DNA from 3 places in the Bacillus sp. D48C genome. Region 3 is predicted to be linked to each of the others. Evidence: riboswitches for the same ligand, from Rfam matches in the RefSeq annotation. Region 3 holds a riboswitch; each other region holds the start of a gene.

Region 1 (4,195 bases), on a different contig from region 3:
TTTTCAAAATCGGATATTAAATCGTCAACATTTTCAAGGCCAACTGATAACCGAAGTAATGAATTAGAGATCCCTCTTTCATCACGAGCTTCTTGCGACAGTGCTGCATGTGACATTTTTGCTGGGTAAGAAAGAATTGACTCTACCGCTCCTAAACTAACTGCAAAAACGGGTAATTTTACTTTTGACAAAAATTGGCGGAGTGCATCTTCTGACTGCAAAGTAAACGATAAGACCGCTCCAGCTGATGTTGCTTGAGATTGTTGAATATCAAATCCGAGATGCGTTTGTAATCCAGGATAATAGACATTTTGTACTTTAGTGTGCTCTTGTAAATAATGTGCAATTTTATTGGCATTTTTAGCTGAATGCTCGAGGCGTACATGCAATGTTTTTAGGCCACGAAGTACGAGAGAACAATCTTGAGGCCCTAAAATAGCACCGAATGCATTTTGTAAAAATCCAAGCTTTTGAGCGAGTTCTGCATCTTTTACTACTGCTAATCCGGCAGTAACATCACTATGACCAGCAATAAATTTTGTAGCACTATGAAGAACGACATCAGCTCCAAGTTCAAGTGGTTTCTGGAATAGTGGTGTCAAAAAAGTATTATCAACAAAAGTAAGAGCGCCAATAGATTTTGCAAGTTTAGAAACTTCGCGGATATCTGTCACTTTTAAAAGTGGGTTAGAAGGTGTTTCTACATAAAAGAGCTTTGTATTTGGTTTAATGTTTTGTTTTATTTCTTCTAAATTGGTCATATCAACAAATGTATGTGAAACACCGTAACGGGAGAGTACCTCAGTTATCACTCTGTAAGTGCCTCCGTATACATCTTCTGAAATGAGTACGTGATCACCTTGTGAAAGAAGGAGGAATGCAGTGGAAATCGCTGCAATGCCTGATGCAAAGGCGAATCCCTTTGTTCCACCTTCTAATAAAGCAATGATATCTTCAAGAGCTTCACGAGTTGGATTTCCTGACCTGCTATAGTCATATTTTCCGAACGTATCTACATCAAACTGGTGAAAAGTTGATGTGTTATAAATGGGAACGTTCACAGCGCCCGTTTGTGAGTCATGTTTATATTGGTTGTGTAGTAAGAGTGTATCTATAGAATAGCTCATATTTTTACACCTTCTTTTATGAGTTTAATGGCTTGCTTTAAGTCTTGAATTAAATCGTTACTATTTTCAATGCCAACGGAGAATCGAAGAAGACGATTGCATACACCGTTTGCTGTTCTAATATCTTCAGGAATATCAGCATGTGTTTGCGTTGCTGGATAAGTCATTAAACTTTCTACACCACCAAGACTTTCTGCAAATGTAATTAAGGATAAAGATTGTAAGAATGGATTAATCCAAGCTTCATCTTTAAGGCGGAATGAAATCATGCCGCCTCTTCCTGGATAAAATACATCTGTCACCCCGTTTTCATCATTTAAATATGCAACAACTGCTTTCGCATTTTCTTCATGTTGTCTCATGCGAAGCGCTAACGTTTTCATACCGCGAATTAATAACCATGAGTCAAATGGGCTTAAAACCGCGCCTGATGCATTATGATAATGAGCGATTTCCTCGCAAAGTTCCATTCCTTTTGCAACGACAAGTCCGCTTAGTACATCGTTATGTCCCCCTAAATATTTCGTTGCGCTATGGAGTACAATGTCAGCACCTTCTGTTAATGGTTGCTGTATATAAGGTGTGTAGAATGTGTTGTCTACAATAAGAAGTAGTCCGTGCCTTTTCGCTACAGTTGCGACAGCAGCAATATCAGTAACTTGCATTAATGGATTAGTTGGAGTTTCTATGAAAATAGCCTTCGTTTCAGTTGTGATAGCTTGCTCAATTTGTTTAATAGATTGTGTATTTACGTATCTACATCGAACATTCCACTTTTTTTCGTGCTCAGAAAATAATCGATACGTTCCTCCGTATAAATCTTCAGATACAATAAGTTCGTCTCCAGAGTGGAATAGAGAAAGGACGAGGAGAACAGCCGCCATCCCTGAACTACAGGCATAACCTTGTTCGCCATATTCTAAGTCTGCGATCGCCTGTTCTAAAAGACCGCGAGTTGGATTGCCAGTTCGTGAATAGTCAAAGCCAGTAGATTTACCAATTCCTTCGTGACGATAAGCGGTTGAGAAATAAACCGGTGGATTAACCGTTCCTGTTGTAGTTTCACTGCGATTTCCGATTTGTGCTAGTTTCGTTTCGATTGTTGACATGTGAAAATTCCTCCTTTTTAAATTGAAACATTAAGTGAATATAAAATAAAAAAAGCCTTCTAAGAAGAAGGCTTTCGGTTTGAATAGAGTCTTCTTCTCATCTGTCAAATCTTTCACAATTTGCTGGAATTAGCACCTTATTAACAAACTGTTAATGGTTGCTGAGGCGTCATAGGGCCAGTCCCTCTACCTCTCTAGATAAGAATGTTCGTATGAAATTTTTATTATGTTTTTAACTTTACAACAAAAGATAATTGAATTGCAAGTTTATTTTAAATAATTTTTATTTTTCCGCAAGTATCATTGACTTTTACTTTTGTGCATGCTAAATTTATTAAAAAATTAACAAACATTGTTAAAAGGGGAACGCATTTCCTTTTAGCTACATAAATAAAATAATAAAGACAACTCTTATTGAGAGCGGTGGAGGGAAAGGCCCTGTGAAACCCGGCAACCTTCAAACGAAATGTTTGAAACGGTGCTAATACCTGCAAAACGAATGTTTTGCATAATAAGAGGAGGAACGATTATGTCCCCCTCTTCAAAGTGAAGAGGGGGTTTTTATATTGATAGAAATGAGGGAGATTCGTGAAATTACTAGATTTATTATCAAAAGGAATTGTAATAGGTGATGGTGCGGTTGGGACGTTATTGCATTCACATGGTTTGCAAAGTAGCTTTGAAGAATTGAATGTATCTGATCCAGACTTAATTATATCGATTCATAAACAATATGTAGCTGCTGGAGCAGATGTAATTCAAACGAATACGTATGGGGCAAATGAGACGAAATTACGTATGTATGGTTTAGAAAATCAAGTTACAGAAATTAATAGAGCGGCAGTAAAACTGGCGAAAGCATCTGTTACAGACAGAAATGCAATTTTAGGAACAATTGGTGGTATGAAACACATCGGAGCCGTTACAACGACTGATATGGAAAGGGAGTTTATGCTACTTGAACAGGCAGGGGCTTTACTAGAAGAACAGGTTGATGGATTACTATTAGAAACTTTTTACGATGAATTTGAATTACTTCATGCCGTTAAAGTATTGCGTAAGCAAACGAATATTCCAATTGTTGCTCAATTAGCGTTACATGAAGCAGGTACGACTCAAAATGGAAATGATGTCAATGAAATATTAAAGCAACTTATAGATTGCGGTGCAAATGTTGTTGGATTGAATTGTCAACTAGGGCCGCTTCATATGACGGAAGCTTTCAAAATGATATCGATTCCGCAAAATGGCTATTTATCAGCATACCCAAATGCAGGTCTCCCGAATTATGTGGAGGGACGTTATGTATATGAGGGAAGCCCAGCTTATTTTGAAGCGATGACACCGAGATTTATTGAGCAAGGTATTCGATTATTGGGTGGTTGTTGTGGTACGACTCCAGAACATATTCAAAGTATGAAGCGCGCTGTTGCGAATATTACCCCTGTAATAGAAAAAGACACGATTCAAAGGCCGAAAGTCGTTCATACGCATGAGAAACGTTCGAAGGCTCACGTCACTCTAGCAGAGAAAGCGAAAAAACAAACGACAGTTGTAGTGGAATTAGATCCACCGAAAACGTTAGATACACAGCGTTTTTTTGAAGGAGCAAGAGCGTTAAAAAGAGCGGGAGCAGATGCTATTACTCTAGCAGATAATTCATTAGCATCGCCTCGCATCTCGAATATGGCAATGGGTGCGTTATTAACCAAGCATGATATCCCAGTATTGACACATTTAACGTGTAGAGATCATAACGTCATTGGACTACAATCTCATTTGTTAGGTTTATCGGCGTTAGGGATGGAAGAAGTGTTAGCTTTAACTGGTGATCCAGCGCGCGTTGGTGATTTTCCCGGTGCAACTTCTGTATATGATTTATCCTCTATTGAGCTCATTAAAATGATTAAAGAAATGAACGATGGACGTTCAATTTTAGGGAAATCAATTGGACCGGCG
Region 2 (4,195 bases), on a different contig from region 3:
CTTCGGTGCAACAAACATGGAAACAGTAGTTATTGAAGGACATAACCAATTCCCAGATAAAGCAGAAGAAATCATTGCTGCAGGTCTTGAAGAAGCAGCTAAAGTAGCAAGTAAATTTTAATTTAAATTATAATCGTCACTCAAAGAAACAGCATTAACGTTTATGTTAATGCTGTTTCTTTATATTTTCAGCTCGTCAGCAAGCTTTTCTAATGTATTTCGATCTTGTATATAATATGTTCGGCCTTCTTTTTTTAAATAATTTTGTTGGCAAAACTGGTTTAATACATATAAAAGATGACGATAGCTGACATTTAAGTATTCTGCAGCCTCAGTATGCTTTTCTATATAACAATTATTTTGTTCTGTTAATAAAATAAAAGCAGCTAATCGATTTTCGAAAGGATAACTATAGTTTTTTGCGTAATTTTCAGTGCGAGTAATTGTCTTTTCTCCAATAAATTTGCATAAGTGCTGTAAAAACGTTGCATCTTGTAATACAAGTTGCTGACAATCTTTAAGAGGAAGTGCTAAACAAACACAATCTTCTAGTACTTCAACGGACTTGGTGATATTTTCTACTCCTATTAATCCTAATTCCCCGATAAAAGATGGTGCTTGAATAAAATTAATTAATGAAACTTTCCCGTTTTTATGATTCATATATATTTTTGCTTTCCCAGAAATTAAGTAATAGAGATAAGGGAGGGCGTTTCCTTCGCTACATATCATCTCTTTCGTTTGAAAAGAATGCAGCTCTACATATGGCAAGACATGAAATGAAAATAGGGTATGGAATTGATGGATTCGCATGTATTGATAAATTTCTTCTTCATTTTTGCTGATTTTCATATTTTCACCCCTATTTATAGTATGAGATATCTCCTATTATCTTTACAAGAAGGAATGATACGATTTATGTAAATTTGTTTTTGTAGAAAAGAGAGTGTGATGAATTTATGAAAAAATATAAAACATTACTATTTGATGTAGATGATACATTATTAGATTTCCAAAAGGCTGAAAAAGTAGCTTTACAGGTGCTTTTTGAAGAGAAGGGAATCCCTTTAACAGAGGAGATAGAGGCTCGTTATAAAAAAATAAATAAAGGTCTTTGGAATGCTTTTGAAAAAGGTGAACTATCACGTAATGAAGTTGTAAATAAACGATTCTCTATGTTGTTTAAAGAGTATGGAGAAGAAGTAGACGGTATATTATTCGAAAATAATTATCGTAGCTACTTAGAAGAAGGAAATCAACTCATGCAAGGTGCGTTTGAATTTATAAATCAAATTCAAGGGGAGTATGAGTTGTATATAGTGACAAATGGTGTTTCTAAGACGCAAGATAAACGTTTGCGTAATGCAGGGTTACATTCATTATTTAAAGATGTTTTTGTTTCGGAAGATACAGGTTTTCAAAAGCCGATGAAAGAGTATTTTGATTATGTTTTTGAACGGATTCCTAACTTTGCACCTGAAGAAGGGCTGATTATTGGGGATTCATTAAGTGCCGATATTAAAGGTGGATATGTAGCGGGAATTGATACTTGTTGGTTTAATCCAGAAAGGAAATTAAATGATAGTGGGATTATACCGACATATGAAGTGCATAATTTTGAAGAATTATACGCTCTATTAAAACAGTTTGTTTAATGAAAATAGATGATTGGGGTTTATTTTACATGAATCATTTTTTCTAAAGGTCTTTTTCGAGTTAGTATGGAATATATTTCTTTTGTTGCTTTATATGAAATTGTTAATGTTTGTTTTAGAACATTCAGAAAAAACTGTTTGACATTAGGAAATTATTGCTATAAAATCAACGGTAATTGCATAGTCTTATCAAGAAAAGGTGGAGGGACAGGCCCGATGAAACCTTGGCAACAGCCGTATAACGGAATTGTGCCAAATCCTGCAGGTAGTAATCCTGAGAGATAAGAAAGAGCCTTTAGAGCGTGTTTTCAAACTGCTCCTTTCTTGTTTTCAGGAAAGGGGCAGTTTTTTATTTTGTATAAAAGAAAGGAGAATGAGAGATGGGAGAATCATGGGGAAAAGGAACGATTTGTGTGCAAGGTGGCTATACGCCAAAGAATGGTGAACCACGTGTTTTACCACTTTATCAAAGTACAACGTATAAATACGATACTTCGGATGATTTAGCAGCCCTATTTAACTTAGAGGCAGAAGGATATATTTATACGCGTATTGGAAACCCTACTCTAGCTGCATTTGAGCAGAAGTTATCAGATTTAGAAGGCGGGGTAGGAGCTGTTGCAACGGCTTCTGGGCAAGCGGCTATTATGCTCGCAGTTTTAAATATTTGTAGTAGTGGAGACCATTTACTTTGCTCTTCAACTGTTTACGGGGGAACGTTTAATTTATTTGGGGTGAGTTTACGTAAGCTTGGCATTGATGTTACGTTCTTTAATCCCAATTTAACGGCAGATGAAATTGCGGCACTTGCTAACGATAAGACGAAGCTCATTTATGCAGAATCATTAGGAAATCCAGCGATGAACGTTTTGAATTTTAAAGAATTTTCAGATGCAGCGAAAGAGTTAGAAGTGCCTTTTATCGTGGATAATACATTAGCAACTCCTTATTTATGCCAAGCATTTGAGCACGGAGCAAATATTATCGTTCATTCTACGACGAAATATATTGATGGTCATGCAAGCTCTTTAGGCGGCATTGTCATTGACGGAGGGAACTTCGATTGGACAAATGGGAAATATCCTGAACTTGTTGAACCGGATCCAAGTTATCACGGCGTAAGTTACGTTCAAAATTTTGGTGCAGCAGCTTATATTGTGAAGGCGCGTGTTCAATTATTAAGGGACTACGGAAACTGTATGAGCCCATTCAATGCGTATATTAGCAATATCGGCTTAGAAACGCTGCATTTAAGAATGGAGCGTCATAGTGAAAATGCTCTCGTAGTTGCTAAGTGGCTTGCTAACCATGAACGTATTGAATGGGTGAATTATCCTGGATTAGATAGCAATGAAAATTACTCGTTAGCACAAACGTATTTGAAAAAAGGTGCTAGTGGTGTTTTAACATTCGGCATTAAGGGCGGATTAGAAGCGGCGAAAGAATTTATCGCAAATGTAAAACTAGCAACTCTTGTAACGCATGTAGCGGATGCACGAACTTGCGTTATACATCCTGCTAGCACAACGCATAGACAATTAAGTGCTGAAGATCAGCGTCTAGCTGGCGTTACATCAGATTTAATTCGTTTATCTGTTGGCATAGAAGATGTTTCTGATATTATTGCAGATTTAGAAGCGGCGCTAGTCGGAGGCAAAGAACATGCCGATCATAATTGATAAAGATTTACCAGCTCGCAAAGTGTTGCAGAAGGAAAATATATTTGTAATGACGAAGGAGCGAGCAGAAACACAAGATATTCGGGCATTGAAAATTGCTATCTTAAATTTAATGCCTACAAAGCAAGAAACAGAAGCGCAATTACTTCGTTTAATTGGCAACACACCGTTGCAATTAGATGTTCATTTGCTTCATATGGAATCACATTTCTCTCGCAATGTAGCGCAGGACCATTTAATGAGCTTTTATAAAACATTTCGTGATATTGAAAATGAAAAATTTGACGGGCTCATTATAACAGGAGCACCAGTTGAAACTCTTTCTTTTGAAGAGGTAGATTATTGGGAAGAGCTTAAACGTATTATGGAGTATTCAAAAACGAATGTAACATCTACGCTCCATATTTGCTGGGGGGCACAGGCTGGCTTGTATTATCATTATGGTGTTCCAAAGTATCCTCTTAAGGAAAAAATGTTCGGTGTATTTGAACATGAAGTTTGCGAGCAACATGTGAAATTGTTACAAGGGTTTGATGAATTGTTTTTTGCTCCCCATTCTCGTCATACAGAAGTACGAGAGAGTGATATTAGAGAGGTGACAGACTTAACATTATTAGCAAATTCTGAGGAAGCGGGTGTTCACCTTGTCATTGGGCAAGAAGGAAGGCAAGTTTTTGCCCTTGGGCATAGTGAATATAGTTGTGATACGTTAAAGCAAGAATACGAACGAGATCGTGACAAGGGATTAAATATTGATGTGCCAAAAAACTATTTTAAACATAATAATCCAGATGAAAAGCCCCTTGTTAGGTGGAGGAGTCATGGGAATTTATTGTTTTCTAATTGGTTGAATTATTACGT
Region 3 (4,195 bases):
AGAAAGCCGTCCAATTGAATATAATCGTTTCTCTTACATTCCATTAGGAGTAGGTGTTATCATTTCTCCTTGGAACTTCCCATTCGCAATTATGGCAGGTATGACAACAGCTGCTTTAGTTTCTGGTAACACAGTATTACTAAAACCAGCTAGTACAACTCCTGTAGTAGCAGCGAAATTTATGGAAGTATTAGAAGAAGCTGGCTTACCAGCTGGCGTAGTAAACTTCGTTCCAGGTAACGGTTCTGAAGTTGGTGACTACTTAGTAGATCATCCTCGTACACGTTTCGTAAGCTTCACGGGATCTCGTGATGTAGGTATCCGTATCTATGAGCGTGCAGCGAAAGTAAACCCAGGACAAATTTGGTTAAAACGTGTTATCGCTGAAATGGGCGGTAAAGATACAATCGTTGTTGATAAAGAAGCAGATCTTGAATTAGCAGCTAAGTCTATCGTTGCATCAGCATTCGGATTCTCAGGACAAAAATGTTCTGCATGTTCTCGTGCAGTAATCCATGAAGATGTATACGATCACGTATTAAATCGTGCTGTTGAATTAACGAAAGAATTAACAGTTGCTAACCCAGCAGTATTAGGTACAAACATGGGTCCTGTTAATGACCAAGCTGCATTTGATAAAGTAATGAGCTATGTTGCAATTGGTAAAGAAGAAGGTAGAATCTTAGCAGGTGGCGAAGGAGACGATTCTAAAGGCTGGTTCATCCAACCAACAATCGTTGCTGACGTTGCAGAAGATGCTCGCTTAATGAAAGAAGAAATCTTCGGACCAGTAGTAGCATTCTGTAAAGCGAAAGACTTCGATCATGCACTTGCAATTGCAAACAATACGGAATACGGTTTAACAGGTGCTGTTATTACTAACAACCGTGACCATATTGAAAAAGCACGCGAAGACTTCCACGTTGGTAACTTATACTTCAACCGTGGATGTACTGGTGCAATCGTAGGTTACCAACCATTCGGTGGCTTTAACATGTCTGGTACAGACTCTAAAGCTGGTGGACCTGATTACTTAGCACTTCACATGCAAGCAAAAACTACTTCTGAAACTTTATAAGAAATAGTAGAGGAGCTCTTCACAGAATGTGAAGAGCTCCTTTTAAAATTGAAATCCTATATATTACCATCGTTCGAAGGGAATGAGCTAAAACCTATTAATAGCGTGATAAACATGTGAACAGAAATAAAATGATGAGAAAAGTTGACTTATTAGTCATATTTTTTAGTATTCATTTTGAGAATTTCCTGTATAATACAATTTGAAAGAAAATCTATGGTTCGACAAGGAACACTCCTTTCAGTTTTGCTCACTGAAAGGAGTGTTTTTTTATGTAGCTAAAAATTCTTGCGTGCTTATTACATTTGCATATACGCCATTTAAACTAGCTAAAATTGTATTGTGAATATAAACAGCTGGTATAGTAGCGTTCTTAAAAGAAAGGTCTTTTGTAGCACAAGCGTCATGTATAACGGTACATTGAAAGCCAAAATCGAATGCAGCCCTTACTGTTGCATCGATACACATATGAGTCATCATCCCGCATACAACGACATGTTCAATATTTAAACGTTTTAATTGCTCTAGAAGATTAGTTTCTCGGAAGCTATTTGGATAATGTTTGACTATAACTGTTTCTTCTCTAAGTGGACGTACGCTTTCATGAATATGTACACCTTCTGTATTAGGTAGGAAAAAAGTAGCGTCATCTTTTATAGCTACGTGTTGGATATGAAAAATAGGTTCGCTGTTTGTTCTAAAGTGTTGTAATAACTGATTAGTATATTCGCTTGCTTCTACTGGATTACGCAATTCCATCTTTCCATTTGGAAAATAATCGTTTTGAATATCGACGAGTAAAAGAGCTGTTTTCATATATTTATCTTCCTCCGAGTTTCATATTCAAATAAATTTATTCAATTTGTAGAGAGGATTCTCCTGTTTAAAAATATGAGGAAGAAGAATTTTAAATAACCTTGAAAGTTACTATTTTTCAGATGAATATTCATCTGAAAATTTTAATAAAGGAATAATTAATATTTTTCTAAAAAATGTATTGACTCTTATTATTCTGAGTTCTATAATGAGAATTAATTAAACGACAATTAAATCGATACATTCTTATCCAGAGAGGTGGAGGGACTGGCCCTACGATACCTCAGCAACGGGTTTTTTAATACCGTGCTAACTCCAGCAAGCCATATAAAGGCTTGGAAGATGAGAAGATGTGAACGAGTACATATAAGTGCTCTCCTTCTTATCTTTATGGTTGATAAGAAGGAGGGCACTTTTTATTTTACCTCGAAAGCTCTACTTTAAGTTTTTACAGCATATAGGAGGGGGAAAAATGATTTCTTTTAACAATGTAAGTAAAGTGTATGAATCAGCTGGGCAATTTGTTCATGCGGTGGAGGATGTAACATTATCAGTTGAGAAAGGCGAAATTTTTGGCATTATCGGTTTTAGTGGAGCTGGAAAGAGTACATTATTACGCTTAGTAAATATGTTAGAGAGACCGACGGCAGGAACGATTTCAATAGATGATAAAGATATTACATCATTATCGACGAAAGAATTACGCAAACTAAGACAAAGAATCGGAATGATTTTTCAAAGCTTTAATTTATTTAATTCAAGAACAGTGTTTGGGAATATTGCTTATCCATTAAAGTTAGCGAAATTGCCAAAGAACGAGATAAAGGAACAAGTGAATGAACTGCTGAGGTTTGTAGGGTTAGAAGATAAAGCAAACTATTATCCAGAACAGCTATCAGGGGGACAAAAGCAGCGTGTTGGTATTGCTAGAGCACTTGCGACATCGCCAGATATTCTTATATGTGATGAGGCAACATCAGCCTTAGATCCAGAAACGACGACAGAAATTCTAAACTTATTAAAGAAAGTAAATCGAGAATACAATTTAACAATTCTTCTTATTACACATGAAATGCATGTTGTGAAAGAAATTTGTCACCGTGTAGCTGTAATGGAGAAGGGAAAAGTTATTGAAGAAGGAAAACTGTTTGATGTTTTCACGCAACCAAAAACAAAGACGACTCAAAACTTTGTACGTTCTGTTATTAATGATCATTTACCAGAAAGTGTTCTAGCGAAAATTCAAAATGGTGGTCAAATTTATCGTCTAACATTTACTGGTGAGGAGACAGGACAGCCGGTACTATCATATATCGCAAAAAACTATAACGTTGATGTAAATGTACTGTACGGAAATATTATTGAACTTCAAAATGTGCTATTTGGAAATCTGCTTGTAGAATTGCAAGGTGAGCAGAGGGAAATTCAAAAAGCATTACAACATCTAAGACTGCAAGTGCAGCTGAAGGAGGTAGAAGCTCATGCGAGTTGATTGGAGTATATTTTGGCCGCGCATACTAGATGCGACGGGAGATACCCTCTTAATGGTAATTGTAACACTTATATTCGCTACAATTCTGGGTATACCTCTAGGTTTACTTTTATATGTAACGAGAAAAGGAAACTTTTTAGAAAATAAATGGGTCTTTTCTATTCTTAACATCATAATTAATACAATTCGTCCGGTACCATTCATTATCTTTTTAGTAGCTTTAAGCCCACTAACAAGAAGCGTTATTGGAACGACGATTGGAACAGCAGCGGCAATTTTCCCGATGACGTTAGTCGCATCAATTGGTATTGCTAGAATGGTTGAAACAAATCTTGTTTCCGTTCCGAAAGGAGTAATTGAAGCAGCGCAAGCAATGGGCGCCTCGCCAATTAGAATCGTTTTTGAAATCCTTGTACCAGAAGCGTTAGCACCATTAATCTTAGGTGTCACGTTTATGACAGTTGGTTTAATTGAATTTTCTGCAGTTGCTGGGCTTGTCGGTGGTGGCGGTCTTGGTGACTTGGCAATGACATATGGTTATCAACGTTTTGATACATCGGTTATGTTCGTAACGGTTGTTTTACTTATTATTCTCGTACAGATAGCTCAAAATTTAGGAAACTACTTTGCGAAAGTCTTGTTACGCAGATCATAAAAAGGAAGAGAGGAAAAGAAAATGAAGAAAATTTTAGCATTTGCATTATCAGCGATTGTAGGAATCTCAGCATTAAGCGGCTGCTCAAGTGGAGACACGGGTGCAGGAGCGAAAGAAAAAGTAGTTCGCGTCGGTGTAACTGGAACGGATGGAG

The links. Region 3 has a riboswitch for S-adenosylmethionine ahead of ACLBXA_RS27280 (methionine ABC transporter ATP-binding protein). Riboswitches for the same ligand answer to the same signal wherever they lie in the genome.
Region 1: linked by a shared signal. The riboswitch ahead of ACLBXA_RS03175 (bifunctional homocysteine S-methyltransferase/methylenetetrahydrofolate reductase) and the one ahead of ACLBXA_RS27280 (methionine ABC transporter ATP-binding protein) in region 3 are both predicted to bind S-adenosylmethionine.
Region 2: linked by a shared signal. The riboswitch ahead of ACLBXA_RS09385 (bifunctional O-acetylhomoserine aminocarboxypropyltransferase/cysteine synthase) and the one ahead of ACLBXA_RS27280 (methionine ABC transporter ATP-binding protein) in region 3 are both predicted to bind S-adenosylmethionine.

Annotation. Positions count from the first base shown of each region.
Region 1 covers NZ_JBKFAQ010000001.1:591,569-595,763, forward strand. The annotation lists gene metC (cystathionine beta-lyase) at 1-1,127, opposite strand, end outside; gene metI (cystathionine gamma-synthase/O-acetylhomoserine thiolyase) at 1,124-2,236, opposite strand; SAM riboswitch class I at 2,331-2,441, opposite strand; SAM riboswitch class I at 2,645-2,754, shown strand; gene ACLBXA_RS03175 (bifunctional homocysteine S-methyltransferase/methylenetetrahydrofolate reductase) at 2,825-4,195, shown strand, end outside.
Region 2 covers NZ_JBKFAQ010000003.1:99,864-104,058, forward strand. The annotation lists gene ACLBXA_RS09370 (FMN-dependent NADH-azoreductase) at 1-121, shown strand, start outside; gene ACLBXA_RS09375 (transcriptional regulator YeiL) at 181-852, opposite strand; gene ACLBXA_RS09380 (YjjG family noncanonical pyrimidine nucleotidase) at 960-1,655, shown strand; SAM riboswitch class I at 1,839-1,943, shown strand; gene ACLBXA_RS09385 (bifunctional O-acetylhomoserine aminocarboxypropyltransferase/cysteine synthase) at 2,036-3,334, shown strand; gene metA (homoserine O-acetyltransferase MetA) at 3,318-4,195, shown strand, end outside.
Region 3 covers NZ_JBKFAQ010000018.1:23,374-27,568, forward strand. The annotation lists gene pruA (L-glutamate gamma-semialdehyde dehydrogenase) at 1-1,078, shown strand, start outside; partial or broken gene ACLBXA_RS27275 (cysteine hydrolase family protein) at 1,329-1,894, opposite strand; SAM riboswitch class I at 2,138-2,243, shown strand; gene ACLBXA_RS27280 (methionine ABC transporter ATP-binding protein) at 2,367-3,386, shown strand; gene ACLBXA_RS27285 (methionine ABC transporter permease) at 3,376-4,041, shown strand; gene ACLBXA_RS27290 (MetQ/NlpA family ABC transporter substrate-binding protein) at 4,063-4,195, shown strand, end outside.